Regions from separate parts of the Thalassotalea nanhaiensis genome, predicted to be linked through region 2. Evidence: riboswitches for the same ligand, from Rfam matches in the RefSeq annotation. Region 2 holds a riboswitch; the other holds the start of a gene.
What was found. A riboswitch is a leader RNA that binds a small molecule or an ion and turns the genes downstream of it on or off. The one in region 2 is predicted to bind lysine.

Region 1 (15,313 bases), 1.5 Mb from region 2:
CATTCAATCAAGCTCTGCGCCGATTGAATAATCCTTAAAAATGCAGAATTCATTCAAAACATATCTTAAATTGTTTCTTGCGTAAGGATAAATCCTCACATCTATAGAAATCGATAAAATCGAATTCTACCTACTTAACCAGCAAACTGGCCAAGACCTAAGATAAATTGTATTGATAAAATAAGTGGCGTCCCCAAGGGGATTCGAACCCCTGTTACCGCCGTGAAAGGGCGGTGTCCTAGGCCTCTAGACGATGGGGACGCAGAATTTGTTTTACAAAACATGTTTTGTTAATTCTGCGTTAAGGCGAATGTTGAACTTGTTCAACTGAGCGACCTTATTTTATTGCAGAAATGTTGTAACACATTCTTTTAAACGTTTTTCTGTGTCCGGTGCAAGCACCTGGCACTAGAACTTAATCACTTAAGTTATCTAAAATAAGTTGGCGTCCCCAAGGGGATTCGAACCCCTGTTACCGCCGTGAAAGGGCGGTGTCCTAGGCCTCTAGACGATGGGGACGCAGAAACTGTTTATAAAAATATATTTTTATGTTTCTGCGTTAGGGCGAACGTTGAACTTGTTCAACTGAGCAATCCTTTTATTTGCAGAATTTGTTAAATACATTTAAAAACTTACTGTGTCCGGTGTAAAACACCTGGCACTAAGAACTTGTATATTACCTTACGGTACAACTTACTTTTTAAAAAATATTGGCGTCCCCAAGGGGATTCGAACCCCTGTTACCGCCGTGAAAGGGCGGTGTCCTAGGCCTCTAGACGATGGGGACGCTGGTGTTATCAATTAAGTTAACATTCGCATTGTTATATACCGAAATATATACCATCTCGTAAGTAACCTTACGTCGGTTCTTGCCAAAACCTTAAGAAGTTTATTGGTGGAGCCATGCGGGATCGAACCGCAGACCTCTTCGCTGCCAGCGAAGCGCTCTCCCAGCTGAGCTATGGCCCCAAACTTCTACTTTCAGGAGCGACCTAGACTCGTTGAAAGCGAGGCGAATTCTATGCAGTCATCCCAAAACTGTCAACCTATTTTTTGAAGAAAAACGTAAAAAAGTGGTATTTATTGTATGTTCGTTCATTAATCGATCGGTTTGCTTGTTTTTTGACAAGTTTATTGCATAAAAAACTCCAAAAAGATGGGATTAATTATTAATTTGAAAGCTAAACATACGGAAATCTAATTCGTTAATTACACTTGGCTGACCATGATTACAATTTTTATATAGCATAAACTGTTGTTTTCACATTAAAATGGCCTATATTTTTATAATAAGCCTGCCTTTCTGTATTGCTATTTTTAGGCTTAATATTCGGATGTTTATTTTATGCGATTAAAAAAATTAAAAGTTGTCGCCATTGGTGGTGGTCATGGTTTAGGGCGTGTGTTGTCTACCCTATCCTTTTTAGGTGACCAATTAACGGGTGTAGTAGCAACAACTGATAATGGCGGTTCTACAGGAAAATTAAGAAGACGAAGCAGTACCATTGCATGGGGCGATCTACGTAATTGCCTTATGCAACTGGTTGATCAAAACTCTGTAGGTTCTAAATTATTTAATTTTAGGTTCGATGGTAATGATGAATTAAGTGGTCATAACCTTGGAAACTTAATGTTATACGCCCTGAACGACATTCATTCAAGACCTCTTGATTCAATAAAACTTATCAGGCGTATATTACGAGTTAGAACCAGTGTGCAACCCATGTCTGAAACGCCAACTGATTTGATGGCCTTTTATGCAGAAGGTCGATGTCGCGTAGGTGAAATATCTGTAGATGATATGGCTACCATGCCGAAAAATATGATGCTGGCACCGTTGGTAAAAGCATTGCCAGAAACGATAAAAGCAATTAACAATGCTGACTTAATAATTTTAGGTCCAGGCAGCTTTTTAACATCAATAGTCCCGCCTTTATTAGTAAGAGATATTTCAAAAGCTATCGCCAATTGTAATGCTAAGTGTATATTTATTGATAATATTGCCCAAGAACAAAGCCCTGCCGGAGAGTTAACCATCGACGAAAGATTGGAATGGTTAACCTATAATATTGGTTGTCAGCCTGTAGATATTGTTGTTACTGAAAATATGGAGGCAACGTCTGATTTTGTCGATCTTGTTAAAACACCATTGGCTAGTGAAAAGGTCGAATATTTTCATGATAAAGTATTACTTGTTGACGCATTAGAACAATGTTTACTGGCTTTTGATTTAGTTGAAGCAAAAGCGGCAGCGGTTAACGATGAAAACAACAATAAAGTAGTAAACCAATGATATTTAGGTATCTATTCTAACTATTTCAGCCATAAAAAAAGCCCATTAATATGGGCTTTGTTGTAAAAAGATCTAATTACTACGATTTATCGTCTTCACTAATACGGCTGGCAACCGCACCTTGCTGACCTTTATATTTAGCATCTACGCGTTTATTGTAAGGGCGTAACGCATCGCCAGACATGGTCTCAAAATTTAACGCTGCAATTTTCATACGCGGTCGTAATGCCAGTGGCAATTTACCAGAATTGTAAAACTCTAAAACAATTTGGCCAGACCAACCTGGATCAATTCGGTGCGCCGTTACATGAACCATAAGTCCTAAACGGGCAAGGGATGAGCGTCCATCCAACCACCCTACTATATCAGCAGGCAATGTAACTGACTCATGAGTTACGGCAAGTGCCAATTCACCCGGATGTAAAAAGAATGCGTCGCCATCATTTATATGAATTTCATCACTCATAACAGTGTTCATTGCTTCTTGCACTTCACCTTTAGGCCCACTTAAATCAATAAAAGGTGCGGTATGATCTTGAAAAACACGGAACTTATGGCCTAAACAAATATCAACACTTACCCCTGAGATCATCGACTCATCAGGTTTCGGTGTAATAACAATTTTTTCTTGTTCTATTAATTCGATAATATCTCTATCACAAAGTCTCATGTTTTATTCTTCTATATTTTTTACAGTAATAATTTCTGGAGTATATGGGCTTTCTGCATCTAATTGATAATACAATTGTCCGGCCATATTTCGTGCTATTTTACGGTACAAGCTGGTAATTTCACTAGAAGTATTTGCTAATACTGACGATTTACCTGTGTCAGCGTCTTCTCTAATGTGGATATTAAGCGGTAATTGGCCCAATAAATCAACTTTATATTCAGTTGCAATGTGATTAGCCCCACCCTCACCAAATAAATGCGAATGATGTCCACAGTTTTCACAAAGGTGATAACTCATATTTTCAATAACACCAAGCACTGGCACTTTCACCTTATCAAACATGTTAATGCCTTTAACCGCATCTTTTAACGCGATATCTTGCGGGGTTGTCACTATAGTTGCGCCAGCTACCGGTACTTTTTGAGCTAGGGTAAGCTGTATATCGCCCGTGCCGGGTGGCATATCGATGATTAAGTAATCTAACGCTGAGCTATCATTTTGCCAAGCCGTTTCATTCAACATTTGTGAAAAAGCAGAACTTGCCATAGGACCACGCCAGACTGTTGCATCAGTGTCTGATACTAAAAAACCAATCGACATTGCAGTTAAGCCGTTAGCTTTAAGGGGTTGCATTAACTTGCCATCTGTTGATGATGGTCTTTGGTTTTCGATACCTAACATAGTAGGAATTGAAGGCCCATAGATATCAGCATCTAAAATACCAACGTTTGCCCCTTCAGCCATTAATGCATAAGCTAAATTTACTGCTGTTGTTGATTTACCAACACCACCTTTTCCCGATGCTATGGCAATGATATTTTTAATGCCCTTGATATCATGACTTCTCACCGGTTTAACATCTAACAGTAACGAAAGCTCAATGTCGATATCCAACAGTGTAACAAGTTCTTTAGCGATAGCTTCCAGCTCGCCCTGACATGGAAATGGTAAGGTAAACTCTATTAGGTAGGTTTGCTTATCTAAAGTGATATTAAACCCTGTTACTGACTTTAATACCCCATCTGGAAACAGGTTGGATTTATATTTATTAAGGAATTCGGTGATCTTATCACTCACATTTTGTTCTGATTTATTACTGCTAAATGGGTTTTTAAACATAATCGCCAGTTTTTCTTATGATTTATGATAATTATTGATGAAAATACGCCCTAAATTCTGTACTATCACAGCCATTATTTCCATTAAAATATTTATAAATTAGGCAAGTTCGTTCAATGACTAGCAATAATCGCAAAATTCTTGTAACCAGCGCGTTACCATACGCTAATGGTCCAATCCATTTAGGTCACCTATTAGAGTACATTCAAACAGATATTTGGGTGCGTTTTCAAAAAATGCGTGGCCATGAAACTTATTATGTTTGTGCAGACGATGCTCATGGCACTCCTATTATGCTTAAAGCACAGCAACTAGGTATTACGCCTGAAGAAATGATCAGCCAAGTTCGTGAAGAGCATATGGCAGATTTTGCTGACTTTAATATTGAGTTCGACAACTATCATTCAACTCATAGTGAAGAGAATCGCGTATTTGCTGAAGAAATTTATAATCGTTTAAATGCTAAAGGTCATATCAAAACACGCACGATTTCACAGTTGTTTGATCCTGAAAAAGAGATGTTCTTACCAGATCGTTTTGTAAAAGGTACTTGCCCTAAGTGTAAAAGCGAAGATCAAAACGGTGATAATTGTGACAGTTGTGGTGAAACATACTCACCAACAGATTTAATTAATCCAATCTCAGTAGTATCAGGTGCTACACCGGTATTAAAAGACTCAGAACATTACTTCTTCGATTTACCTGCATTTGAGCAAATGCTTAAAGACTGGACTCGCAGTGGTTCATTGCAAGAAGAAATGGCAAATAAACTTGGTGAATGGTTTGAATCTGGTCTACAGCAATGGGATATCTCTCGCGATGCACCTTACTTTGGATTTGAAATTCCAAATGCCCCAGGTAAATTCTTTTATGTATGGTTAGATGCGCCAATTGGCTACATGGGCAGCTTTAAAAACCTATGTGATAAACGTGGTATTAACTTTGACGAATTCTGGGAAAAAGACTCTACTGCAGAGCTTTACCACTTTATTGGTAAAGATATTATCTACTTCCATTCATTATTCTGGCCAGCAATGTTAAGCGGTGCCGATTATCGTCAACCTACATCTGTTTATGCGCATGGTTTTGTAACAGTAAATGGCCGTAAAATGTCTAAGTCAAAAGGTACTTTCATTAAAGGTCGTACTTACTTAGAACATCTTAACCCAGAGTTTTTACGTTATTATTTTGCGGCTAAATTAACCAGTCGTATTGATGACTTAGATTTGAACCTTGAAGATTTTGCTCAACGAGTGAATTCAGACCTAGTTGGTAAAGTTGTAAATATCGCTTCTCGTTGTGCAAGTTTCATTTCGAAAAAGTTTGACGGCATGTTATCGACTACTATTGATAATCAAGAATTAGCTGATGAAGTAATGGCTGCCGGTGACTCTATTGCTGAGTTATACGAAAAACGTGAGTTTGGTCGTGCAATGCGTGAGATCATGGCGCTGGCTGACAAAGTTAATGAATACATTGCAATTAAAGAACCATGGCAATTAATTAAAGAAGACGGTAAGCAGCAAGAAGTTCAAGATATTTGTTCGTTGGGTATTAACTTATTCCGTATCTTGATGATATATCTTAAACCCGTATTACCTGAACTTGCAGCTAAAACAGCCGGTTTCTTAAATGATGAACTGATCTGGGATGGCCATAAAGCGCTGTTAGTCGATCATAAAGTAAATAAGTTTAAAGCGTTATTACAACGTGTAGAAATGGATAAAGTGAACGCTATGGTAGAAGACTCAAAAGACAATTTAGTCGCAACTCAAGAAGCAGCACCTATTACTGGCCCTCTTGCTGATGACCCAATTGCCGATGAAATAGGCTTTGAAGACTTTGCGAAAGTTGATTTACGCGTAGCGAAAATTGTTGTTGCTGAACATGTTGAAAAAGCTGACAAGTTACTACGTATAGAAGTAGATTTAGGTGGTGAAACTCGTCAAATATTTGCTGGTATTAAATCGGCTTACCAGCCTGAAGATTTAGAGGGCAAACTTACAGTTGTTGTAGCTAATCTTGCTCCTAGAAAAATGCGCTTTGGTATGTCTGAAGGCATGATCATTGCTGCAGGCCCTGGTGGTAAAGATATCTTCATCTTAAACCCAGATGATGGCGCACAACCCGGTCAACGTGTCATGTAACTTTCAAATAGGTTACTAGTAAAGGCGAGCATTAAGCTCGCCTTTTTTAATTCAATTTGAGAATAACGGTTGCCAAGTTAAACTTTACGCTTTACTTAAAAATCTACAACAAGGAAGATATTCTACACTTATAAAAACAATAAAAGCTAAAAAAATGTGGAGCATTCATGCCAACAAAAATCAATAAACCATCGATAAAACAAGGAATTGGCGAATTATATAGTGAAGATCCAATTGCTGCAGATTTAAAGGTGTTTGGCAGGACTTCAAATCCACTTACCAGACGTGGCTTCTTAAAAGGCCTTACCGCAATGAGTACCATTTTAGGTGCCGAAATTGTATTTAGTCGCTTTATGCCTTCAGGAATGATACCCGCAGCGTTAGCTCAAACAGCTGAAAACTTTATCATTGAAGGCAAGCATCCAGGCTTATTAGTATTAAACGACCGCCCTATTAATGCTGAAACACCACCGCACTTATTAAACGATTCTGTTACACCAGCAAATAAATTATTTGTTCGCAATAATGGCATTCCTCCTCAAAATGTAGACAGTGAAAACTGGACGCTGACTATTGGCGGTGAATCGGTTAGAGACTCAAAAACGTATACGTTGGCAGAACTAAAGAAAAAGTTTAAACATCACACTTATCAATTAACCTTGGAATGTGGCGGCAATGGCCGTTCAGAGTTTAATCCGCCAGCAAAGGGTAACCAATGGACAACGGGTGCAGTTGGTTGTCCTAAATGGACGGGGATTCGATTAAAAGACGTATTGCTTGATTGCGGTATTAAAGATGATGCGGTTTACATTGGCTATCATGGCGCTGACTCTCATTTAAGTGGCGATCCGAGTAAAGCTGCTATATCTCGTGGGGTTCCTATGAGTAAAGCTTTAGAAGATGAATCATTAATTGCTTGGGCGATGAATGGCGAAGACCTGCCTGTAATGAATGGTTTTCCACTACGCCTTGTGTTCGGTGGATGGCCGGCTTCTACTGGCGGTAAATGGCTAACAGGTATCGATATCCGAAATAAAGTACACGACGGTACGAAAATGACCGGTAGTGCGTACAGAGTACCTTGTAAAACAGTTGCTCCGGGAACCAAAGTTGCAGATGAAGATATGTGTATCATTCACAATATGCCAGTTAAATCATTGATTACATTTCCAAAGTCAGGGGTGCTGCACTCGTTAAAACAAACGTTATCAGTAAATGGACACGCATGGGCTGGTGACAAAGAAGTGTCAGGGATGCAAGTTTCTATCGATTTTGGTCAAACATGGTATGACATTGCCATCTCTAAACCAGTTAATCGCAATGCCTGGCAGCACTGGAATACAGAATTAGAATTTCCAAAGGCCGGTTATTATGAAGTATGGGCAAAAGCGACCGACTCTGATGGTACTGCTCAGCCAATGATCTTGCCAGGTTGGAATCCAAAGGGTTATCTAAATAATGCATGCCACAGAATTGCTGTTAAAGTGGTGTAATCTGTGATGATTAATTCTAAAACCTTATTGCAATTAACGTTACCTACCCTACTGACATTCAGCGTATTAAGTCATGCAAAACCAGCATTAGATAAAGAAACTGGATTAGTTTTAGATTCCGGCTTTGATATTGTTAAAGCAAATTGTACAGCTTGTCATAGCGCCGCACTTGTTACGCAAAATAGGATGTCGAGAGAAACATGGCTGGACACAATCCGCTGGATGCAAGAGAAACAAGGTCTTTGGCCTTTAATGCAAAATGAAGTTATTATTCTCGATTACCTAGAGAAACACTATAGCCCTACAGAAAGTGGGCGTAGGAAGAATTTACCTGAGCATTTGCTACCACCAAAACAGTAAACTTGCATAGTTAAAAAATAACCCCGCGTTGTTTTTTAACTATGCAATTGCTTTACCACTGAATATTTATTCTAGTACCACTATCAACCAAGGCTAGAAACTCATCCATTTCTGTATTTGTTAAAGCGATACATCCGTTAGTCCAATTAAAACGTTGTGTTATTTTCGGGTTTTTAGTATCACCATTTTTTTGACCATGGATCATAATAAATCCGCCAGGATTAATACCTTTTTGCTTAGCCTTTTCAATATCCGATTCGTTGGGGTAACTTATGTGCATCGCTCGATAAAATTGTGAGTCTTCTTTTTTATAATCTAAGTTGTAACTGCCTTCCGGTGTTTTATTATCCCCCTCCTGCTCTTTATGGCCTTTAGGGCTTTCTCCAAGTGCAATGTGATATTCCTTTACAATAGTATCACCAGCATAGAGAAACATAGTTCGAGTAGATTTATCGACTGTTACCAAGTCAACTTTAAAATGAGGTGTGTTTGCCAAGGATAGGCAAGAAAAAATGGATAAACAGAAAATTAAAACGCGCATCATAACAATCAAGATAAAAATATATATCACTAGTTTAATAAAGATACATCAATTATAGCAATTATTATTTTAAGGTAAGTTAACCAGAGTATTACCTGCGATGGCTGAGGCTTTGTTATAGGGTTAATTGAATTAGATGAAAACTTAAAAGATTTCTATTTACCTTTAGGTGTACAAGGGCAAGCTGTAGTGATCAATCATAAGCATGACATTTTACATGTTTCTCTTGTTAGAAGAATTCTGCTAAGAATGATGGCTTGGTTAAAATACGTTTATCCGATTAAATAACTTTACCGTTATACCAAGGCCTTTAATCACAAAAGCCAATATCAAAGGATATTGGCTTTTTAATTCATGGAAGAATTAACTTAGAATTGCTATGGACCGTTCCTACGCATCCATGCGCTCTCGGCATATACAACGTCCATGTTGAAAACGGCTTAAATTCTGTAAATTATTCGTTATTAAGCAGTAATTAGAGAAACGATCTTCGCCCCCTAGTTTAAACAAATAACTTATCGTGCAGAGTTTCAACAACACTGTTACCGTCAACTTCATTTACCAAGAAGCACAGATTATTAGAGCTGGCACCATGACAAATCATACGGATATTAGTATCTTCAATATTGTTAAATATACTGCTACCTAACCCTGTTGATGCATCTAAGCCATTACCAACAATGGCAACTAAACATAGGCCATGTTCAACAGTCACTTCACAAAGTTGCTCTAATTCTTCCACAACAGCTTTATTAATAAGCGCTTGAGTTGAGCCTGTTGGATTATCAAAGGTAAGTGCTACTGAAATTTCAGAAGTAGTGATTAAATCAACACTTAGTTCATGCTTAGCAAGTATAGTAAAAACCTGCGCAAGGAAACCGCTGGCATGTAACATCGCAGGGCTTTTAACCGTTACCAATGTTTGCTCTCGACGCAATGCTATTGAGCGATAAGTTGGCTTAGAAGCGACTTCTTGCATAATTTGTGTTCCACCGGCTTCAGGCTCACGACTTGAACCAACAAATACCGGTATCGAGCTGCGCATTGCCGGAATTAAGGTTGCTGGATGCAATATCTTAGCCCCAAACGTAGCCATTTCAGCCGCTTCACCAAAACTAATTTCAGGAATAGCGCGGGCAGAACTTGCGATGCGCGGATCAGTGGTAAATATACCGACAACATCAGTCCAAATAGCTAAACCAGTTGCGTTAATCGCTTCAGCAATTAATGCCGCAGAGTAATCTGAGCCACCACGTCCTAACGTGGTGGTATTACCTAAACCATCTCTACCGATAAAGCCTTGAGTAACAATAACTTGCTCAGATAATAAAGGAGTTAGGCTTTGTGCACAGTTAGACGCAAGTGCTTCAATATCAACAACCGCTTTGCCGTATAAACTATTGGTTTGCATTACTTCACGAACATCAAAAGCAGAGCTGTCTACATCAAGACTACGAAGCACCTCTGCAAAAATTATCGAGCTCATCCGCTCGCCACAGGCTAAAATCGCATCAGCTGTTTTTGCGGTTTGAAGTGTGCCTTGTTGCTCCGCTAATTCCATTAATGAAATAAGAACAGCATCAATTTGGCTGTTTAATTCTGTTTCGGCAGATAAGTGCTGAGTGATGTTATATTGAATGACTCGAATTGCAGCAATTATTTCATTGCGCTCCTCGCTGGTTAATACCTTTTGCGACAATGTTACTAAATGATTAGTAACACCTGCACTAGCCGACACAACCACAACACGTGTATGTGGCTGAGATTTAATAATTTGAGCGCAGCGAAGCATAGCTTCATGATCGGCAACACTTGTTCCACCGAACTTAGCTACATTTAATGCGATATTTGACATTGGATCTTCTCCCTAACTTGCAGTAGCTAACTTAGCACTACAACTACTTATAAGGAAGAGCATGACTGATAGGTAAAAGATATGAAATCTAGACGTTTTCAGCCAGAAGCTCTCCACCACTTTGGTGACAGTCACTAGGATTCAACCTATATGACCGAATGTTATTTACCACTAAAATAATCATCCTCGGCATTAGTCCCCCTCAATAATTGTCTTTGGGGTGTGGCCCCTAAAATTATTTACCTGGCTAATGCAACCTCTTCTGGTGTTGGTTAAAGTCTTGTTTGAGCAATAACTCTAAATCAACGCCGCTATTAGACAGTAATTAAAAATCAAAATCAACCACTAAAGCATATAATTATTTAGTAATTAATAGTTTTCACAGGAATAAACAATTTAAAAGCACCCTATTGGCTTTAATAGGTTGCTTTCCTCATGCACATGAATTGCAGAAGAGTCAATTTTACGGAGGAGAAACGTTGGGCCTAATTTAGCTATGGTTAAAAAATTAATACCTAAGGGAGAAAGCCCTTACGACTATTGTAAGTAATAAGGGCTTTGGTTTTACTTATTTTACTGGCGTACGCCTTCAATGTGCAGATCAAATAAGATCTCACCAAAATCCATCTTATAGCCAAAATCACTCATTTTAATAGCAGTTGTGCCGCTAAATCCTACTCGGTAGCCGCCCCAAGGATCGTCACCTTCACCGATTTTAACCGCGTCAATTACAAGCTCTTTGGTAATACCTTGCAGCGTAAAGTTACCAGTAATCGCCAGTTTTCCATTACCTTGGTCTTCAACTTTCGTACTAACGAATGTAGCGGTTGAGAATTTAGTTACATCTAGGAAATCATCTGTTTTTAAGTGTTTATCACGCTCAGCATGATTAGAGTCAACCGATGCTGTTTCAATAGTAATGCTTATTTTCGACGCGGCAACATTGCTGTCATCATAGCTGAATTTACCATCAAACTCGTTAAACCGGCCTGTTAACCAACTATATCCTAAATGTTTTACTTTAAAGTTTACCGAAGCATGCGCTCCCTTGTAATCAATAATGTAATCTGCAGCTTTTGCTGGCATAACAGCAGCTAAACCAAGGAACGCTGTCGAAATTAATAATTTTTTCATCTGTTGTCTCTTTTAATGTGATAGTTATTTTGTAGTCATTCTTTTTAAAGTGTCATCTTTATCGATAACATGATGTTTAATTGCAGCACCTGCATGTACAGCTGCTAAAGCAATTAAGCTGTATGCTAAATATTTGTGCACAATGCCAGCAATATCCTCTTGGTTAGTAAATAGCTCACCTAAACTGGCTACTGAAAACCAATTAAATACCTCTATCGCCCTACCATCGGCTGTAGAGATTAAATATCCGCTGATCATTAGCACTATCATCATTAGATATAACATAGCATGGGTAAGCTTCGATGCTTTTTTAACCAATTTAGAATGGCTAGCTACTGGCGACACTTTAGGCTGCTTAAACTTATATATTAGCCTAGCCACGGTGGCGAACAATAATAAAATACCGATACTTTTATGCCAATGCGGCGCTGTTTTATACCAGCTACTGTAATAAGTAAGGTCAACCATCCAATAGCCTAAGGCAAATAAACCTATAATGGTTATTGCACTTATCCAATGGGTAAGTTTGCTGAGCAATGGGTAAGAATTTATCGCTTGTTTAGTCATATGTTGCTGTGTCTCAAGTACCAATACCGCTATTGTACGGTTCATTGGATAAAAGAAAAGCGTAAAAAATTATAATAAGCATTCTAATTTTTAGAACGGTTTTTTTTACCTGGTATAAACTAAATAGATCACAAATTTTAAATTTATCGTTTTAATATACGCTAAACCATATATAATGGATTTCATATATTGAGATTGAGTAATAGCCATGACACCTACAGAGTTTTTTAAAAACCTCGCCGATGATACTCGCACTAAAAGCCTGATGCTGATTCATTTGCAGGAAGAGCTTTGTGTATGCGAACTCATGGTTGCATTAGAAGATAGCCAGCCGAAGATTTCACGTCATTTAGCGCAACTTAAAAAATCGGGGGTTTTGGTTGATAGAAAGCAAAGCCAATGGGTTTATTATCGAATTAACCCTGACTTAGCAGAATGGGCAAAAAATATCATTGCTGATACAGCATCAACAAATACCGAATTTATTCAGAGCAGTTTGACTAATCTTATGGCAATGGGTGACCGCCCTCAGCGCATAAAACACTGTTGTGAGTAACAAGCAACAATACCAATACTATTCGTTAATCGAATTGGTAAAAACATATAGGAATTAACATGACAATTAAAATAGGTATTAATGGCTTTGGCCGAATGGGCCGTTTATCAATGCGAGCAGCATATGATATGAAAGATGTAGAAATTGTTCATATAAACGATCCTGCAGGAGATGCTAAAACTCTTGCGCATTTAATGACATTCGACTCTGTGCACGGTCGCTGGCACCATGAAGCAACCCATCAAGATAATAATATGGTGATCAATGGAAAAGCCATTACCTGTAGTCAAAATACGGCAATAAATGACACTGACTGGTCCAATTGTGATGTTGTCATTGAAGCTTCTGGTAAAATTAAAACAAAAGCCTTATTACAACCTTATTTAGAGCAAGGGGTAAAACGCGTTGTTGTTACTGCGCCAGTAAAAGAAGATGGCGTTCTTAATATTGTACTAGGTGTAAACGAACACCTTTATGATAAAAATGAGCACCCTATCGTTACTGCGGCATCGTGTACAACAAATTGTTTGGCTCCAGTTGTAAAAGTAATACATGAAAAAATTGGTATTAAACATGGCTCTATGACCACCATTCATGACATTACCAATACCCAAACAATTTTAGATGCTCCGCACAAAGATTTACGTAGAGCTCGTGCTTGTGGCATGAGTTTAATACCTACCACTACAGGCTCAGCGACTGCTATTACCCATATTTTTCCTGAATTGGCTGGAAAGCTCAATGGTCATGCTATTCGAGTACCTCTTGCCAATGCGTCTATCACCGATTGTGTATTTGAAGTAGAGCGGAGTATAAGCGTAGAAGAAGTAAATGAATTACTAAAAGATGCTGCTAATAATGAACTTAACGGCATTATGGGTTTTGAAGAGCGACCTTTAGTCTCAATTGATTACAAGACAGATCCCCGCTCCAGTATCATTGATGCCCTTTCAACCATGGTTGTAAACGACACTCAAGTAAAACTTTACGTGTGGTATGACAATGAGTGGGGTTATGCAAACCGTACTGCTGAGTTAGCTCGCATGGTTGGTAGTAAAGACCAGGAATAATTAAATTGCGCTATTTTTCACAGCTTTTCGCGTCACTTTCGCCGCAAATAAAGCAATACTTAGTCATTACTGGCAATTACTGGGCTTTTACCTTAACTGATGGCGCATTGCGCATGTTAGTGGTGTTGTACTTTCACCAATTAGGTTACAGCCCGCTTAATATCGCCATATTGTTTTTGTTTTATGAAATATTCGGTGTGATCACCAACTTAGTTGGTGGTTGGTTGGGTGCACGGCTTGGTTTAAATAAAACCATGAACATTGGTTTAGGCATTCAAATAGTTGCACTAGCCATGCTCACTGTACCTGCAGAGCAGTTGACTATAATCTATGTCATGATGGCGCAAGCGTTATCAGGAATAGCAAAAGATTTAAACAAAATGAGCGCTAAAAGCTCGATTAAGCTTTTGGTTTCAGATGATGCGCAAAGCAAGTTATATCAATGGGTTGCAATATTAACAGGGTCAAAAAATGCACTTAAAGGCGTTGGTTTCTTTTTAGGTGGTTTGTTACTGACCCTGTTTGATTTTCGCGGTGCAATAATCATCATGTTAGTGTTGTTATCACTGGTTTGGTTGTACAGTATTTATGCGCTAAAACAAGGTTTAGGCAAAGCAAAAAATAAACCTAAATTTAAAGATTTAGTTTCAAAGAGTCCGGCAATAAATATCCTTTCTGCAGCGCGATTATTTTTATTTGGCGCCCGCGATGTCTGGTTTGTGGTCGCTTTACCAGTTTTCTTAGCTGTAACCTTTAATTGGGATCATTGGTGGGTTGGCGGTTTTATGGCTTGTTGGGTAATTTGCTACGGCATTGTGCAGTCTGTTGCCCCCCATTTTACTGGAAAAAAACAAGGTAGAACGCCTACTGGTAAAACAGCCCTAATTTGGGCTAGCTTCCTTGCCATTATCCCTGCTGTAATCGCTTTAGCACTGCATTTTGATTACCAGATCAAGTTCGCTATTATTGCCGGTTTATTTATTTTTGGAGCTATTTTTGCCATTAATTCATCTCTACACAGCTATTTAATTGTAAGCTTTGCCGATAGTGATGGTGTATCTTTAGATGTTGGATTTTACTATATGGCTAATGCCATGGGACGTTTACTAGGTACGGTGCTTTCAGGCTGGGTATATCAGCATTATGGGTTAGAAATGTGTTTATGGATTTCAACGCTATTTATAATAACAGCTGCAATGCTTTCAACTAAGTTACCTAAGTAGAGCCTTAAGGGCAATTAACGAGCCCTTAAGAGTTTCAGTAGAGCGCTATACTGGATTATCTATATCAATAAACTCGACTTCCAACCCTTCAGTGCTTGCTAGGTATTGGGCTAACGCCTTCGCACCATAACGCTCTGTCGCATGGTGCCCTGCAGCAAAAAAATGAATATCCATTTCTTTGGCAATATGTGTTGTTTGCTCAGACACTTCGCCAGTAATAAATGCATCAATCCCCTGCTCTGCAGCGAGCTCAATATAACCTTGCCCTCCGCCTGTACACCA
Region 2 (15,313 bases):
CGACATGGCAATGTTTCATGCATTAGATAAAGTAAGTAAAAAATTAAGCAAAAACAAAGCAATAAGGGCAGTGTTTCTATCTGGCAATGGCGAAGATTTTTGTAGTGGTTTGGATGTAAAGTCAGTACTGAAAGCTAAATCGAATATATTGCAATTACTGTTTAAATTTATTCCAGGCAACTCCAACCTCGCGCAACGTGTCAGCACAAACTGGCGTAAAATCCCAGTTCCTGTGGTAGCAATTATTCAAGGAAGATGTTGGGGTGGTGGATTACAAATTGCCCTTGGCGCCGACTTTAGAATAACTACGCCTGATGCTTCTTTATCGATTATGGAAGCTAAGTGGGGGCTTATACCTGACATGGGGGCAAATCTTGCACTAAGAGAGTTGGTTAACATTGATATTGCCAAGCATTTGGCTATGACAGGCGAAATAATTAATGCCCAGCAGGCACTTAAGTACGGGTTAATAACGCAAGTTAGTAACGATCCTTATCAGGCAGCATTAAGGTTGATTGAACCTGTTATTGAACGTTCACCAGATTCAGTTGCTGCCGTAAAAAAACTTTATAACAATAATTGGCACAAAAAGTCCTGGCATATGCTCGCCAAAGAAAGTTTATATCAAATAAAAGTAATCTTAGGAAAGAATCAGCAGCGGGCCGTAAAAAAGCAACTAAGCCCTGAGCATGCTAAAGATTTTGACAACCGACAAAACTGGTAGTGTCGTCGGCTCTAAATTAGTTAAGCTTTTTTGTTCGGCTTTTTAAGATGTAGTAGGTGAACGCCACCAAATATTAATATTTGCAAATAATGTTTCATATTGTCACCTTCTGCTTCTTCAACTCTTTTCTTGAAAAGAAAACACTCAATTAGATGAGCAATAGGCAATACAATAAGTACCCAGTGTAGAACATGCTCTAAGCCCTGTTCAAATGGCAAAACTAAATTGTAAAAACAGGCTAACCACAAAGCCACGATAATTAATTTCATAAACACTCCAAAAAAATTTCGATAATTTTATGCCAATAAACGGGCACAAATCAAACTAATATAAGATAAGCAATAAAGCCTAACCAAGATATAGCCAACAAAACCCAAGCTAACTTGGACTGTTGCACGTCTTGTAGCTCAACGGCATTAGTCTCGCTATTTTGTGACTTTGCTTTTTGTTGCTTCTTCTTGGCTTTGTCTGCATCTCTAGCTTTGGCTTTTTGCTGCTTTTTATATTGCTCAATGCCCTTTTGGATACCTTGTGCAATTAACTTTGTTTGCTCTTTGGTTTGGCCTGGCTTTTGTATGCTTTTAGCCATAGTTTCAGCTGCCTTAATACTTTCTGATGATGGTGCTTTTGTTTTGGAAGTCATAAATTAATGCATAATTAAAAAATCAAAGAGTAAAATAATTAGTAAATACTTTATACAGTTCTGTTCCTTGATTTACACTTGCCGAAGCAAAATGTAATACAGGAATCACGTCTTCATCTAGTGTGAGGTAATGCAATGCATCACCGTCACCATAGTTATCCATACGTAATATTCTGGCTAAAGGCTCACCTTGTTTCAGTATTTGGCCAAATTCACCTAAATAGTCCACCATGCCCCCCATAGGAGAATAATAAACTTTATAGTCTTTAAGATAGCACGCATAACGTGTCATTTCTGCAGGTTGATAATCACTACCGTTAATCACATCTTTATGTTGTAAATAAGATAAAATACTTTGAGCATCTATCAGCGCTTCATCCAAATTTATTAATTCTTGAGACCCTAACTCAACAGTAAAGCTCTCTTTACCAAAATTCAGTTCTCGACCAAGTTCTGCAAATTTTTCAGTTAACGTCCACCAGGGACAAAACGTCGCCTCATCAAGAGCGCCGGCAAAGTCATTTGGTATTAATATGGTATGTTCAATATTAAAATAACTTGCGCTTTGTTGTGCATATTCAGCGCAGTACAAGTGCTTTGAAGATATAGGGCCGGTATGTAAATCGAGTACGATATCGTGTTGTAACGCCATTTGTTGTAAACGGTAAGCAATGCGACGACCGGTTGTTAAACCATAATTATTATGATCTAATTTATTGTCTATATCATTTAGCATCAACTGCTTAAATTCAGTTTTAATGGTATCAATATCGCTGTCACTGTGTTTATTGATTACCTGCTCAATTAACGTTTCATCAAAGTGATACATACGATTCCAATTAACCCCGGTAATAGGGTCAAATCGGCCTAGAGTGTACTCACCATTTTTATGATTACAGCCAACCGGATTCGCATAAGGCACTAAAGTAATATTACCATTTAAATTACTCTTCTGTAGTAATTCTAATAATTGATAAATTACGGCGTTGCCCTGCACCTCTGCCCCATGGATATTGGCTTGTATATATACAGAAGGCCCTTCACCAGAGCCGGTTAACCGATAAACAGGAATAGTGAGTGAGACACCACTTGCCATCTCACCTACAGTCAATACTTGCTTGCTAAAATTACTCATTGAAATTAACTACTTTACTAGGCGTACATTGGTACGGCTTTGACACAGCCATTCAGTGATATCCAGATCAGCCGCTAATATTGCGTTATCTGATTCTAGCTCAAGGTGCGATAAAGGCGCACGTAAGGTTGGTGTGTTCAGCACCGCTTGTTTGTGCATCAACACTTTTACCGGAACTGGGTTGGCTTCTTCAAACAATGACGAAATAGCGTTATACCAAACAGGGGTCAGATTTGCACCTTCGCCTGCCAATGATTTTTGCACATATAAATTAGTTGCTTCTGGCCATGCATTTGCACAAACAGAAACTAAGCCTACAGCACCTACCGGAGCTAGGTAAGGTATTAGTGCGTCTTCGCCAGAAAACATTTTCATTTTTGGTGCTGCTGTAGCATAAGCGAGAAACTCATTTACATCACCGCTGGCTTCTTTCATCGCCCATAAGTTTCTGTGTTCAGCTAAATTTTCAACTGTTTTTACCGGAATACTGATACCAGAACGTGAAGGTACGTTGTATAACATACAAGGATGTTTTGCAGCATCAAGTAACGCACTAAACCATTGTGTTTGGCCAATTACTCCTGGTTTTGCATAAATAGGCGCGGTTAATAAATAACTGTGGACAGGTAAATCATTACACGCTTTAATCCAATCAACTTGAGTTGGAAGGTTAAAACCACCCACCGAAACCATTAAAGGTACCGATGGGTTTAAGTCACAAATAAACTTTATAATGTTCAATTGTTCACTTTGTTCAATGGCAAGGCCTTCACCGGTACTACCACATATTAAAATACCATTACCAGCTTGCTGCTGGTCGTCTACAATTTTTGCCAGGCTGTCATAGTCAACAGCGCCATTTAAATCAAAAGGCGTAACTAAAGCTGTCCAAAGGGCAAAATCATTAAGTTGAAAAGTTGTCATGTTAAATCTCATTACTTCTTAATAATACGCAACGCATATTATTAATTTTATCGTTAAGCAGATAATTGTTTGGCTAGGTATAAGACAAAGGAGGAGAGGTCCTTGCACAACGAAGTACAAAAACCAGAAGCTCTCCACTTAAAACTAAACCGACCCTGTTTGGGTATTCGTTTATGTGCTGTTAAGTGACAGCCGAAGGGATTCAACCCGTTCGTCCGACAAAAGCGTTACCTTAATCACTTATGCCTCGGCGCTAATCCCCCTCATCATCTATCAATGGGGTAAAGGCCCCCTAAAGATAACTACCTGGTTAACGCTCCTCTTCTGAACCCTAAAAATAGGGCCGTTCAATGGTGGCTATTTAACCATTTCGTTAAATATAATTCAATGTTTAGCACCGAAAAAGTGAATCAATTTAGCTATAAGTTATAGTAAGTGCACTGTTTTATGATTATTTACTTTACTAATCTATGCTTAATTAAGAAAATAGCGCCTAAATATTTAATTGAGTAAATTTAATGTCATTATCAAACCCATCACAACTATTGCTTCGAAACGAAGATTTACTAGAAAGTAATAACCCACTGGTAGTTGGCTGTCCCGACAATGAATTTTTTACTCACCTTCAAAACGCCTCACCACAAGCGTCGATTTCCAGCTACAACGTAAACTTTGCAGAATATAAAAGTATCAGCTCAAAACATGCAAGCAAGTTAAACTGTCAATTTAGTGAGCACTATCAAGCGACACAATTACACGACTTGGTGATTATCTATTTTCCAAAATCAAAAAAAGAATATCAGTTTTTGCTGGCAATGCTTGCACCAACGCTTACTGATAACGCGGTTATTCTAGTTGTAGGTGAAAATAAAGGTGGGGCTAAGTCAGCCTTAAAATTAAGTAGTGACTACACACTCAATGCAACTAAGGTTGATTCAGCAAGACATTGTATTTTGTTTGAAATAATCTTCAACAACCATGCTCCAGTATTTAATTTAAACAATTGGTATGAGCAGTTTAGCTTAACTGTCGGTGACACTACAATTCAAGTAGCGTCGTTGCCAGGGGTGTTCAGCAGTGGCGAGTTAGATAATGGCACTAGGTTATTACTAGAAAAATTACCAAAGAAAATTTCCGGTAAAGTATTGGATTTTGGTTGTGGCGCAGGGATTATCGGCAGTTTTGTTAAAAAATCATGCCCTAACGCTGACATAGAAATGCTAGATGTAAATGCTTTAGCTGTTGCCAGTACGAATAAAACTTTAGCGCTAAATAACTTATCAGGAAAGGTTTATGCGTCTGATGGTTTATCGAATGTTGTAGGTAAATACAATGCAGTATTATCAAACCCACCATTTCATCAAGGTATTAAAACTAACTACCATGCAACAGAGCAGTTTTTAAAGAGTATCAAGAAACACTTATTAAAAAATGGCACGCTAACCATTGTTGCCAATAACTTCCTAAAGTATGCACCAATTATAAAAGCCGAAATTAGCCAGCCAGAGTTGTTAGCTAACGAAAAAGGTTTTGCAATCCATCATTGCCAACTTAAATAGTGCGGGTTGCTTTTTCAACAAAAGTAACAAACAGCTAAAAATAGTGTTAATTCAAGGTTGATAGCAACAGTGCATTAACCTAAATGCAATCGTATTTTTTCCAAATTCATCTCTGACTAACCTAAAAAACCCTTGCTGTTTACAATTTGTTGCAAATTCAAATTTTGATCTCACAATTTAAGTACAATTATTTATTCTTTAATTTCATAAACTTAACTGGATAAAAGGCAATCTCATTTACATTTTTTAACTTACATTTTTACAACAATTTTACCATTGTATACTTGGCCGCTTGCTCTATCATATGCAACATATATTTTTGAACAGAAAATCAATTGTCTGAAATAACAACGATTTCTGAACAACAAGTGAACAAATATTACTTGTTATAGTTTATTAAACAGAGGTAGATATGATCAACCAAGCACAAGCTAAAATTTTAATCGTTGAAGATGAAGAAGTAACACGCTTGAACCTAAAGAACTTATTTGATGCAGAAGGTTATAATACTTTAGTTGCAGCAAATGGCGAAAGCATGACTCAGCAACTACAAGATAACGACATTGATTTAGTATTAATGGACATCAATCTTCCTGGTAAAAACGGTTTATTACTAGCTCGTGAGTTGATTGAAAAGAACAAAACAGGATTAATCTTTATTACTGGTCGCGATAGCGATGTTGATAAAGTGTTAGGCTTGGAAATTGGTGCTGATGACTACATCACTAAACCATTTAATCCGCGTGAATTAACGATCCGCGTACGTAATTTATTAAAACGTATGGCTCAATCAGAAAAATCAGCGCCTGTAGCAGATACTGCAATGATTGAATTTGATCAATGGCAATTAGATCCGAATTCTCGTCAAATGACGTCGCCACAAGGTAATACTTTCCCTATCCCTCGTGGAGAATATAGAGCATTACGCTTATTGATGGCTAACCGTGGCAAAATTGTAACTCGTCAAGATCTTATCCAAGAAATGACTGGTCGTGATTTACGTGAAAATGACCGTACCGTAGATGTAACAATACGCCGTTTACGTAAGCACTTTGAGACTGATGAGTCTAGCCCTGAATTTATTAACACAATTCATGGTGAAGGCTACCGCTTTGTTGGTAACCTAAACGCTTAATATTGATTATTAATCATTGAAATGGCTAGCTCTGTGCTAGCCATTTTTGTATTTGTACAATGCTAACGTCATTGAGTTCATGCAACTCATCTAAATCTTTAGCTAACTGTTCAAAATTCTGACGTGAATACTCGACATCGCCAGCCTTGTTAAATACCTGTTTTAAACCTGTATTGCCTGATGCAGATTTCAATATATGGCAACTTTCTTGCCAAAGGGAATAGTCTTTAGTGCTGATTGCGTTGCTTAATTGATTTAAGTATATTTTCGATTGTTCAATATATAAATCAACAGTTTGGTTGAACACTTCGTTTCCCAACGCATCCATATATTGTTTTATTAATTCTTTATCAAGAATATCCATTACTTCTTTCTCCGGGAAATATCTAAGTGAATCTTAATTATTATTATCTATAGTTATATTCGTTACTCTTCAAATCGTATTTTGAACCTACATATTTAAAGGTGACGGGGTTTTATTCTGAAAAACATAGCATGAAAAATAAGCTTGTGCTGCATTAAAATACAATTAAAGCCCACAGTTACCAACAAAGAACATCCTTGCAACTAAATACTAACAACATCTTTAGTTTATTAACCTTTAACCCAGTTAAATCCCTTATAAACATTGATTTTAGCTTACAATTCATTCAAAATAACCGACCTTTTTACTAGGTCTTTATAAAAGTAGATAAGTTTTTCTTTTAATCCCTAAAAAAAGATAAAACAATTAGCGAAATTCCGCTAAAATATGCGCCTTTAAAAACATCGCAATTAGTAAATTAACGAACTCATACAGGAAATACGATCGATATGCCTACATCAATGCCAGATATAGCCAACCAAACCGCGGCACAAACCGAAGGTACTCTTGATAGAGTAGGTATGGGTAATATCGAGATGCCAGTAATGGTTGCTGCTAAAGATGAAGCAGAACGTATTGTTTCTGCACATATAGATGCATTTGTTAATTTGAACGATCCAAAAGCGAAAGGCATTCATATGTCGCGCTTATATTTGTTACTAGACGATTTAGCTAGCAACAACACACTAACCTACTCATCACTAACCAATTTACTTACTGAGTTTATTAGCTCTCATGAAGACTTAAGTGATACTGCCTATGTTAAATTTAACTTTGATTACCCAATGCGCCGTGAAGCATTAATTAGTGGTAAAAAAGGTTGGCGTGTTTACCCAGTAACAATTATTGGTAAAATTGAGCAGGGAAAATTAGACATTGAACTTTGTATTGATATTGCTTACTCATCTACTTGTCCATGTTCAGCCGCTCTTGCTCGACAGTTAATTCAGCAGGCTTTTGCCAGCAAATTTGAACAACAAGACAGCATTGCCAAAGAAGATATCCAACAATGGCTTGGTAGTACAGAAGGTATTGTTGCTACCCCACATAGCCAACGTTCTATTGCTGAAATTAAAGTTAAACTTAACTCAATGGTAAGCTCTTTCCCGATCACCGATATTGTTGACACAATAGAAGCGTCACTTCAAACTCCGGTACAAGCCGCAGTTAAACGTGAAGATGAGCAAGAGTTTGCTCGCTTGAATGGCCAAAATTTAATGTTCTGTGAAGATGCGGCTCGTCGTGTCCAACATGCAATGAATTTAATTGAAGGTTATGATGACTTTTGGGTAAAAATCAATCATCTTGAATCTTTACACGCTCATGATGCTATCGCCATCACAACTAAAGGCGTTAAAGACGGCTATAAAGCTTAATCTTTTACATTAGTGAATTTAAAAGTTGGCGTTTCTTCTAATCGAAGTTAGCCAACTTTAATAACGTTTTGTCAAATTAGAGATCCAATCCCCCCTCACGAACACCAAATCGTACAATAATCAAACAAATATTATTCATCTTTAGTCTAATTGAATAATTATTTTATCTTTTTTTTTGCTCTGTATGGAATAACAGGCAAAAGTTTCCATAGTTAGAAACAAATCTTTCATGCCCTTATTTTTACTGGTTTTTGTAAAACACTGAAAAAATAGCTTTGAATAAATGCTTCCTGTTACTTGCAAACTATGAAGAGTAATAACTCTAATTTCTATTGACCTTTGCTGAACATCCTTATATCTTAGAAAGTTCCCCCGTTGGCATTTGCAATAATTATTCAGTTTTCAGGTATTATTATTCCCTTTATTGCATACAACATCGCCAACGAGAAAGTATTCAGGAGAACGATGCATGCAACTTTATGATCCCAATTTTCAAAAAGATAATTGTGGTTTTGGTTTAATCGCCCATCAAGAGGGCGAAACAAGTCATAAGCTTATTAAAACTGCGATTTCTGCGCTAGATCGTATGCAACATCGCGGCGGTATTGCTGCTGATGGAAAAACCGGCGATGGTTGTGGCTTGCTAATGCAAAAGCCAGACAGCTTCTTTAGAGCAATTGCAGAAGAAAATGATTGGAACTTGAGCGCTAAGTATGCGGTTGGTACTATTTTCTTGAATCCAGATCCTGTACAAGCAGAACTTTCAAAGAAAATTCTTAAAGAAGAGCTTGAACAAGAAACGCTTGAAATAGTCGGTTGGCGTGTTGTGCCTACAGACTTAAATGTATTAGGTTCAATTGCTAAAGGTAATTTACCTGGTATTGAGCAAGTCTTTGTTAATGGCCCTTCAGGATGGCGCAGCCAAGATTTTGAACGCCGCCTTTACATGGCAAGACGCCGTGCAGAAAAACGCATTGAAGACAGTCGTTTTTATGTTGCTAGCTTATCTTGCTTAGTTACGATTTATAAAGGTTTGGTAATGCCAAAAGATTTACCAAACTTTTATTTAGATCTAGCAGATATTCGAATGCAATCGGCTATTTGTGTATTCCATCAACGCTTCTCAACAAATACGTCACCACAATGGCACCTTGCCCAACCATTTAGATATTTAGCTCATAATGGTGAAATTAATACCATTAGTGGTAACCGTCAATGGAGTCGAGCGCGTACTTACAAATTTAAAACACCACTTATTCCAGACTTACAAACGGCAGCGCCGTTTGTAAATGAAAGTGGTTCAGATTCATCATCATTAGATAACATGCTTGAGTTATTTATGTCTGGCGGTATGGATTTATACCGAGGTATGCGTTTATTAATGCCACCAGCATGGCAAAATAATCCGGCAATGGATGATGATCTTAAAGCATTCTATGAATTTAACTCCATGCACATGGAGCCGTGGGATGGTCCTGCGGGTATTGTAATGACGAATGGTCGTCACGTTGCCTGTAACCTTGACCGAAATGGTCTGCGCCCTGCTCGTTATGTTAGAACAAGAGATGGTTTTATAACTCTTGCATCAGAAGTTGGCATTTGGGACTACGGTGAAGATGAAGTTGTAGAAAAAGGTCGTGTTGGCCCAGGTGAAATGCTTTCAGTAGATACCTACACAGGTAAATTATTGAAATCTACCGATATTGATAATGATTTAAAAAATCGTCACCCATATCGCGATTGGTTAAATAATAATATTCGCCAGTTAGTTCCTTTTGACAAGTTAGAAGCTGAACAAATTGGTCAACGAGTATTTACCGATCAGCAAATGAATGAGTTTCATAAATTATTTAATTACTCTTATGAAGAAATTCAGCAAGTAATTAAAACCATGGCTGAAAACGGCCAAGAAGCTACTGGCTCTATGGGTGATGATACACCTATGGCTGTGTTATCAAGTAAATCTCGTACCCTATACGATTATTTCCGCCAGCAGTTCGCACAAGTAACTAACCCGCCAATCGATCCATTACGTGAGCGGTTTGTAATGTCTTTAGCTACCTCTGTTGGCCGTGAGCACAATGTGTTTAACGAAACTACAGGGCATGCAGATAGAGTACAGTTTGATACTCCGGTATTAATGTACACAGGTATTAAACAGCTTCGTGAGTTCGATCCAGAACACTATCACTCAGAAACTATCGACCTAAATTACTGTCCAAGCGAAGGCTTACAACAGGCGATTGAGCGCATTTGTGACGAGTCAGAAAGCTTAGTTCGTGACAAAAATACCGTTATTCTAATTTTATCTGACCGTGAAATTGCTAAAGATAAGTTACCAATTCCGGCGGCTATGGCTGTAGGCGCAGTTCAAAAACGTTTGGTAGATCAACAACTACGTTGTGATTCAAACATTGTAGTTGAAACTGCCTCTGCCCGTGACCCACACCACTTTGCCGTATTATTTGGCTTAGGGGCTACTGCGGTTTATCCATTTATGGCATATGAAACAATCGAAGTTTTAGTCGAACAAGGTCAAATTGATGTTCCTGTTAGACAAGCGGTTGAGAATTACCGTAATGCCATTAATAAAGGTTTGTTGAAAATCTTATCTAAAATGGGGATTTCAACCATTGCCAGCTACCGTTGTGCTGGCTTATTTGAAACAATTGGTTTATCTGATGAGATCATGGATTTATGCTTCCCTGGCATTCAGAGCCGAATTCAAGGCAGTAAGTTTAAAGACATTGAACAAGACAATATTAACCTAGCTCGAAAAGCTTGGTTACCACATCAAAAAATTACCCATGGCGGCTTATTAAAATACGTGCATGGTGAAGAGTATCACTGTTTTAACCCTGATGTAGTATCTAGCTTGCAGCGATCAGTCCAAACGGGTAACTACGCAGATTACAAAGTGTATGCTGATGCTGTGAACTCAAGACCCCCTGCAACATTAAGAGATTTAATCGGCTTTAAAGAAGACACTGATTCTATAGATATTGACAGTGTTGAAGCCGATACAGAAATGTTCAAACGCTTTGATAGCGCAGCAATGAGTATTGGTGCGTTAAGTCCTGAAGCACATGAAGCATTAGCCATTGCGATGAATCGATTAGGCGGTTATTCAAACTCTGGTGAAGGTGGTGAAGACGCTAGCCGTTTTGGTACGGTACGCAATTCACGCATTAAACAAATTGCTTCTGGTCGTTTCGGTGTAACTCCGCATTATTTAGTTAATGCTGATGTGTTGCAAATTAAAGTCGCGCAAGGAGCAAAACCGGGTGAAGGTGGTCAACTTCCAGGCGATAAAGTAACGCCACTTATTGCAAAACTACGTTTCTCGGTACCAGGTGTAACGCTTATATCACCACCACCACACCATGATATTTATTCAATTGAAGATTTAGCACAATTAATTTTCGATTTAAAACAAGTAAACCCTAAGTGTATCGTTTCAGTGAAATTAGTATCTGGTCCTGGTGTTGGCACTATCGCTTCCGGCGTTGCCAAAGCGTACGCTGACTTTATAACTATTTCAGGTTATGACGGTGGTACCGGTGCAAGCCCACTTACTTCGGTTAAATATGCAGGTTGTCCTTGGGAATTAGGTTTAGCAGAAGCGCATCAATCACTAGTCGCTAATGGGTTGCGTCATAAAGTACGATTACAAGTTGACGGTGGCTTAAAAACCGGTGTTGATATTGTTAAGGCCGCTATTTTAGGTGCTGAAAGCTTCGGTTTTGGTACCGCGCCTATGGTAGCACTAGGTTGTAAATTCCTACGTATTTGTCACTTAAATAACTGTGCAACCGGAATTGCTACGCAAGACCAGTTGTTACGCGATGAATACTTTAAAGGTTTACCCGATCAAGTTATGAATTACTTCCGCTTTATTGCAGAAGAAGTACGGGAATTATTGGCAAAACTTGGCGTACCATCATTGAACGAATTAATTGGTCGCACCGATTTACTAGAATTACTGGACGGCGTAACTGCAAAACAGCAAAATTTAGATTTATCCGGCATAGTGGCGCCAGTTGTAGCACCAGAAGGTACTGCTATTTATCAAACTGAATCTAACCCTGCATTTGATAAAGCCAAATTGAACAACAGCATTTTAGCGCAAGTACAAGATGCGATTTTAGATAAGTCGGGCGGTGATTATTATTTCAATAGTAAAAACACTGACCGCTCTGTTGGCGCACTAGTTTCTGGCGAGATTGCTCGCCATCACGGTAACCAAGGCATGAGTTCTAACCCAATTCATCTTCACCTAACCGGGACTGTTGGGCAATCTTTTGCCTGTTGGAATGCTGGCGGCCTTAATATTACTTTAACCGGTGATGCAAACGATTACGTTGGTAAAGGTATGGCTGGCGGCAAGGTAACTATCATGCCGCCAAAAGGTGTGACTTATCAAACTCACTTAACACCAATTATGGGTAATACCTGTTTGTACGGTGCAACTGGTGGACATTTATATGCTGCAGGTACTGCTGGTGAGCGATTCGCAGTTCGTAACTCAGGTTGTAATGCCATAGTTGAAGGCGCAGGCGATCATGCTTGTGAATATATGACAGGTGGTATCGTTACAATTATTGGTCAAGTTGGGCTTAATTTTGGTGCGGGCATGACCGGTGGTTTTGCTTACGTATTAGATGAAGCTGATGATTTAGACTCGCGCCTAAATGGTGAATCTATAGAAATATTAGAACTTGACAAATTAGCGATTCACCAAGAACACCTTCGTGGTCTAATTAACCACCACTTTGAAGAAACAGGTAGCCTTAGAGCAGAGTTTATTCTCGAGAATTTCAGTGAATTTGCACCGAAATTTAAACTAATAAAGCCAAAAGCCACTGATGTGAAAACATTATTGGGTCATCGCAGCCGTTCATCAGCTGAATTAAGAGTACAGGCCCAGTAGGCACGTTAATAGCTAGGAAAGTTTTATGAGTAAAAATGTTTATCAATTTATTGATGTAAAAAGAATTGATCCACCAAAAAAAGCTATCGATTTACGTAAAGCTAATTTCGTGGAAATCTATCAACCACTTAGTGATGGACAAAGTGCTGGTCAAGCCGACCGCTGCTTAGACTGTGGTAACCCTTATTGTGAATGGAAATGCCCGGTACATAACTATATTCCGCAATGGTTAGAGCTTGTTACTGAAGGTAAGATTTTAGAAGCTGCTGAGCTTTGTCATGAGACCAACTCATTGCCTGAAATGTGTGGCCGAGTATGCCCACAAGACAGGCTGTGTGAATCAGCCTGTACATTAAACGATGAATTTGGCGCAGTTACTATCGGTAATATTGAAAAATATATTACTGATTCTGCGTTTGCCCAAGGCTGGTCTCCTGATTTAAGCCACGTAGTATCTACTGGCAAAACAGTCGCAGTAATAGGCGCTGGCCCAGCGGGCTTAGCCTGTGCTGATGTACTGACACGTAACGGTGTAAAAGCAGTTGTTTATGACAAGCAAGCTGAAATTGGTGGTCTTCTAACCTTTGGTATCCCATCATTTAAGCTTGAGAAAGATGTTGTTGTGCGCCGTCGTAAAATTTTTGAAGGTATGGGTATTGAGTTTAAGCTTAATACTAATGTTGGTACCGACATCAGTTTTAGCGACATTAGCGAGCAGTATGATGCCGTATTTTTAGGTTTAGGTACCTACACGGACATGACTGGCGGTTTCGAAAATGAAACAGCACCAGGCGTATACAGTGCGTTAGATTACTTAATCGCGAATACGCAAAAAACCATGGGCATTACCGAAAACGTAAAACCTTATACCAGCTTTAATGATAAAAAGGTGATTGTTTTAGGTGGTGGTGATACTGCAATGGATTGTGTTCGCACAGCGGTTCGTCAAGGTGCTACTAAGGTGACATGTGCTTATCGTCGTGATGAAGCAAACATGCCCGGTTCTCCTCGTGAAGTACAAAACGCTAAAGAGGAAAGTGTAAATTTTGAATTTAACATCCAACCTTTAGATGTTGCCGTTGATGACAATGGCAATGCTTGTGGCGTAAAGTTTGTTAAAACCGAGCTTGGGCAACCAGATGCTAATGGCAGAAGAAGCCCAGAGCCAATTGAAGGCAGTGAGTTTATCATGGAAGCTGACGCTGTTGTTATTGCCTTTGGTTTCTTACCTAGTCCACCACAATGGATGAAAGATGCCGGTGTTGAAGTAGATTCACGTGGTCGTGTATTAGCAACTGAACAATCCAGCTTTGCCATGCAAACCAGTAAGCAAAATATCTTTGCCGGTGGTGATATGGTTCGCGGCTCAGACTTGGTGGTTACTGCAATCGATGAAGGTAGAAAAGCGGCAATAGGCATATTAGATTTTGTTTTAGCTGAAGAATTGATTCAAATTCAACAAGCTTAAATTTTAATTTTTGTCATCATCAAGGCGGGTTTTTACCCGCCTTTTTTGTGCCTTATTAATAATACTAATTACATTTAAATTATTGATATATAAATATTAAAAAAGTAATCTAAGATATTAATTAAAGGGATGATAATAATGAAAAAACAAATAAAAAGACTCTCACCACATCAAAATGGCAAAGTGTTCGGCGTGCTAATGGCCGTTGCAACATTACCGATGTTTATTCCGATGTTTCTAATGATGATGGCCGTATCACCAAACATGGATGCCACAGGAAACCCAGTCTCATTCCCTTCATATGCGATGATCATTTTTCCAATTTTTATCTTATTTTTGGCTATATCTCTGTAGCACTTATGTGTTTGGTCTATAATTTTTTACAAAAATATATTGGTGGTTTTGAATTTGAAACCACTGAAGAACAAAGCGCTGAGTTTTAAATGGCTTACCCCACTAAACTAACATTTGATGTATTTGGTAAAAAAATGTCTGTGCACCGAATAAATAATGAATGGTTACTATTTACTGAGTCAGATGTAGGAATGCGCGTTAGAGTATATGATGTGATTATTCCTGCTGACATGGAATCAGCTAAGTTAGCGATTTATTTAGATGATATTTATCATGAATTTTCAAGCGAAAATCATCCAAAAGTTTTATTGTTAAACGGCTGAGAGTTACAAGGAAAATATTATGATGAAAATCTTTAGCCTTATTTTATGTTTAACGTTAACTTCCTGTAGTACTTTGGAATATAAAACTAATGCTGGCCCATTTTTACGTGCAGAGGTTAGTGCTCATGTTGTTGAACAATATACTTTACAAGAAATAAAATTTTATGAAGGTGATTTTCTTGCAAATGTTACATCTTCACAATGCATACACCCGGTAGAAAGGACTGAAAAACAATCTGATAGCTTTCGCTCAAATGATAGTTTTTCAGAATCTCATTTGATCAGGGAACTGCAAGTTAATACCCAATCACAAGGCGGTAATGGCCTTGTCGTCCATAGCTGTAATATTGCAACAACCGCTGATTGTTTTAAACATAT

Region 1: linked by a shared signal. The riboswitch ahead of lysC (lysine-sensitive aspartokinase 3) and the one ahead of dapA (4-hydroxy-tetrahydrodipicolinate synthase) in region 2 are both predicted to bind lysine.

Annotation. Positions count from the first base shown of each region.
Region 1 is NZ_CP134146.1:2,350,748-2,366,060, forward strand. Features, by position in the region: tRNA gene RI845_RS10345 (tRNA-Glu) at 186-261, opposite strand; tRNA gene RI845_RS10350 (tRNA-Glu) at 444-519, opposite strand; tRNA gene RI845_RS10355 (tRNA-Glu) at 712-787, opposite strand; tRNA gene RI845_RS10360 (tRNA-Ala) at 894-969, opposite strand; gene RI845_RS10365 (gluconeogenesis factor YvcK family protein) at 1,346-2,293, shown strand; gene dcd (dCTP deaminase) at 2,373-2,963, opposite strand; gene apbC (iron-sulfur cluster carrier protein ApbC) at 2,967-4,085, opposite strand; gene metG (methionine--tRNA ligase) at 4,202-6,232, shown strand; gene RI845_RS10385 (sulfite oxidase) at 6,544-7,725, shown strand; gene RI845_RS10390 (hypothetical protein) at 7,732-8,085, shown strand; gene RI845_RS10395 (L,D-transpeptidase family protein) at 8,138-8,581, opposite strand; gene lysC (lysine-sensitive aspartokinase 3) at 9,129-10,481, opposite strand; lysine riboswitch at 10,580-10,751, opposite strand; gene RI845_RS10405 (YceI family protein) at 11,055-11,615, opposite strand; gene RI845_RS10410 (cytochrome b) at 11,640-12,182, opposite strand; gene RI845_RS10415 (metalloregulator ArsR/SmtB family transcription factor) at 12,391-12,738, shown strand; gene RI845_RS10420 (ArsJ-associated glyceraldehyde-3-phosphate dehydrogenase) at 12,798-13,808, shown strand; gene arsJ (organoarsenical effux MFS transporter ArsJ) at 13,814-15,031, shown strand; gene RI845_RS10430 (Nif3-like dinuclear metal center hexameric protein) at 15,077-15,313, opposite strand, start outside.
Region 2 is NZ_CP134146.1:840,707-856,019, reverse strand. Features, by position in the region: gene RI845_RS03860 (crotonase/enoyl-CoA hydratase family protein) at 1-724, shown strand, start outside; gene RI845_RS03855 (DUF1145 domain-containing protein) at 745-993, opposite strand; gene RI845_RS03850 (DUF2956 domain-containing protein) at 1,044-1,367, opposite strand; gene RI845_RS03845 (succinylglutamate desuccinylase/aspartoacylase family protein) at 1,390-2,502, opposite strand; gene dapA (4-hydroxy-tetrahydrodipicolinate synthase) at 2,512-3,426, opposite strand; lysine riboswitch at 3,546-3,758, opposite strand; gene RI845_RS03835 (methyltransferase) at 3,945-4,985, shown strand; gene arcA (two-component system response regulator ArcA) at 5,398-6,120, shown strand; gene RI845_RS03825 (Hpt domain-containing protein) at 6,146-6,484, opposite strand; gene folE2 (GTP cyclohydrolase FolE2) at 6,934-7,860, shown strand; gene gltB (glutamate synthase large subunit) at 8,330-12,790, shown strand; gene RI845_RS03810 (FAD-dependent oxidoreductase) at 12,816-14,258, shown strand; gene RI845_RS03805 (hypothetical protein) at 14,397-14,612, shown strand; gene RI845_RS03800 (DUF7661 family protein) at 14,702-14,935, shown strand; gene RI845_RS03795 (hypothetical protein) at 14,955-15,313, shown strand, end outside.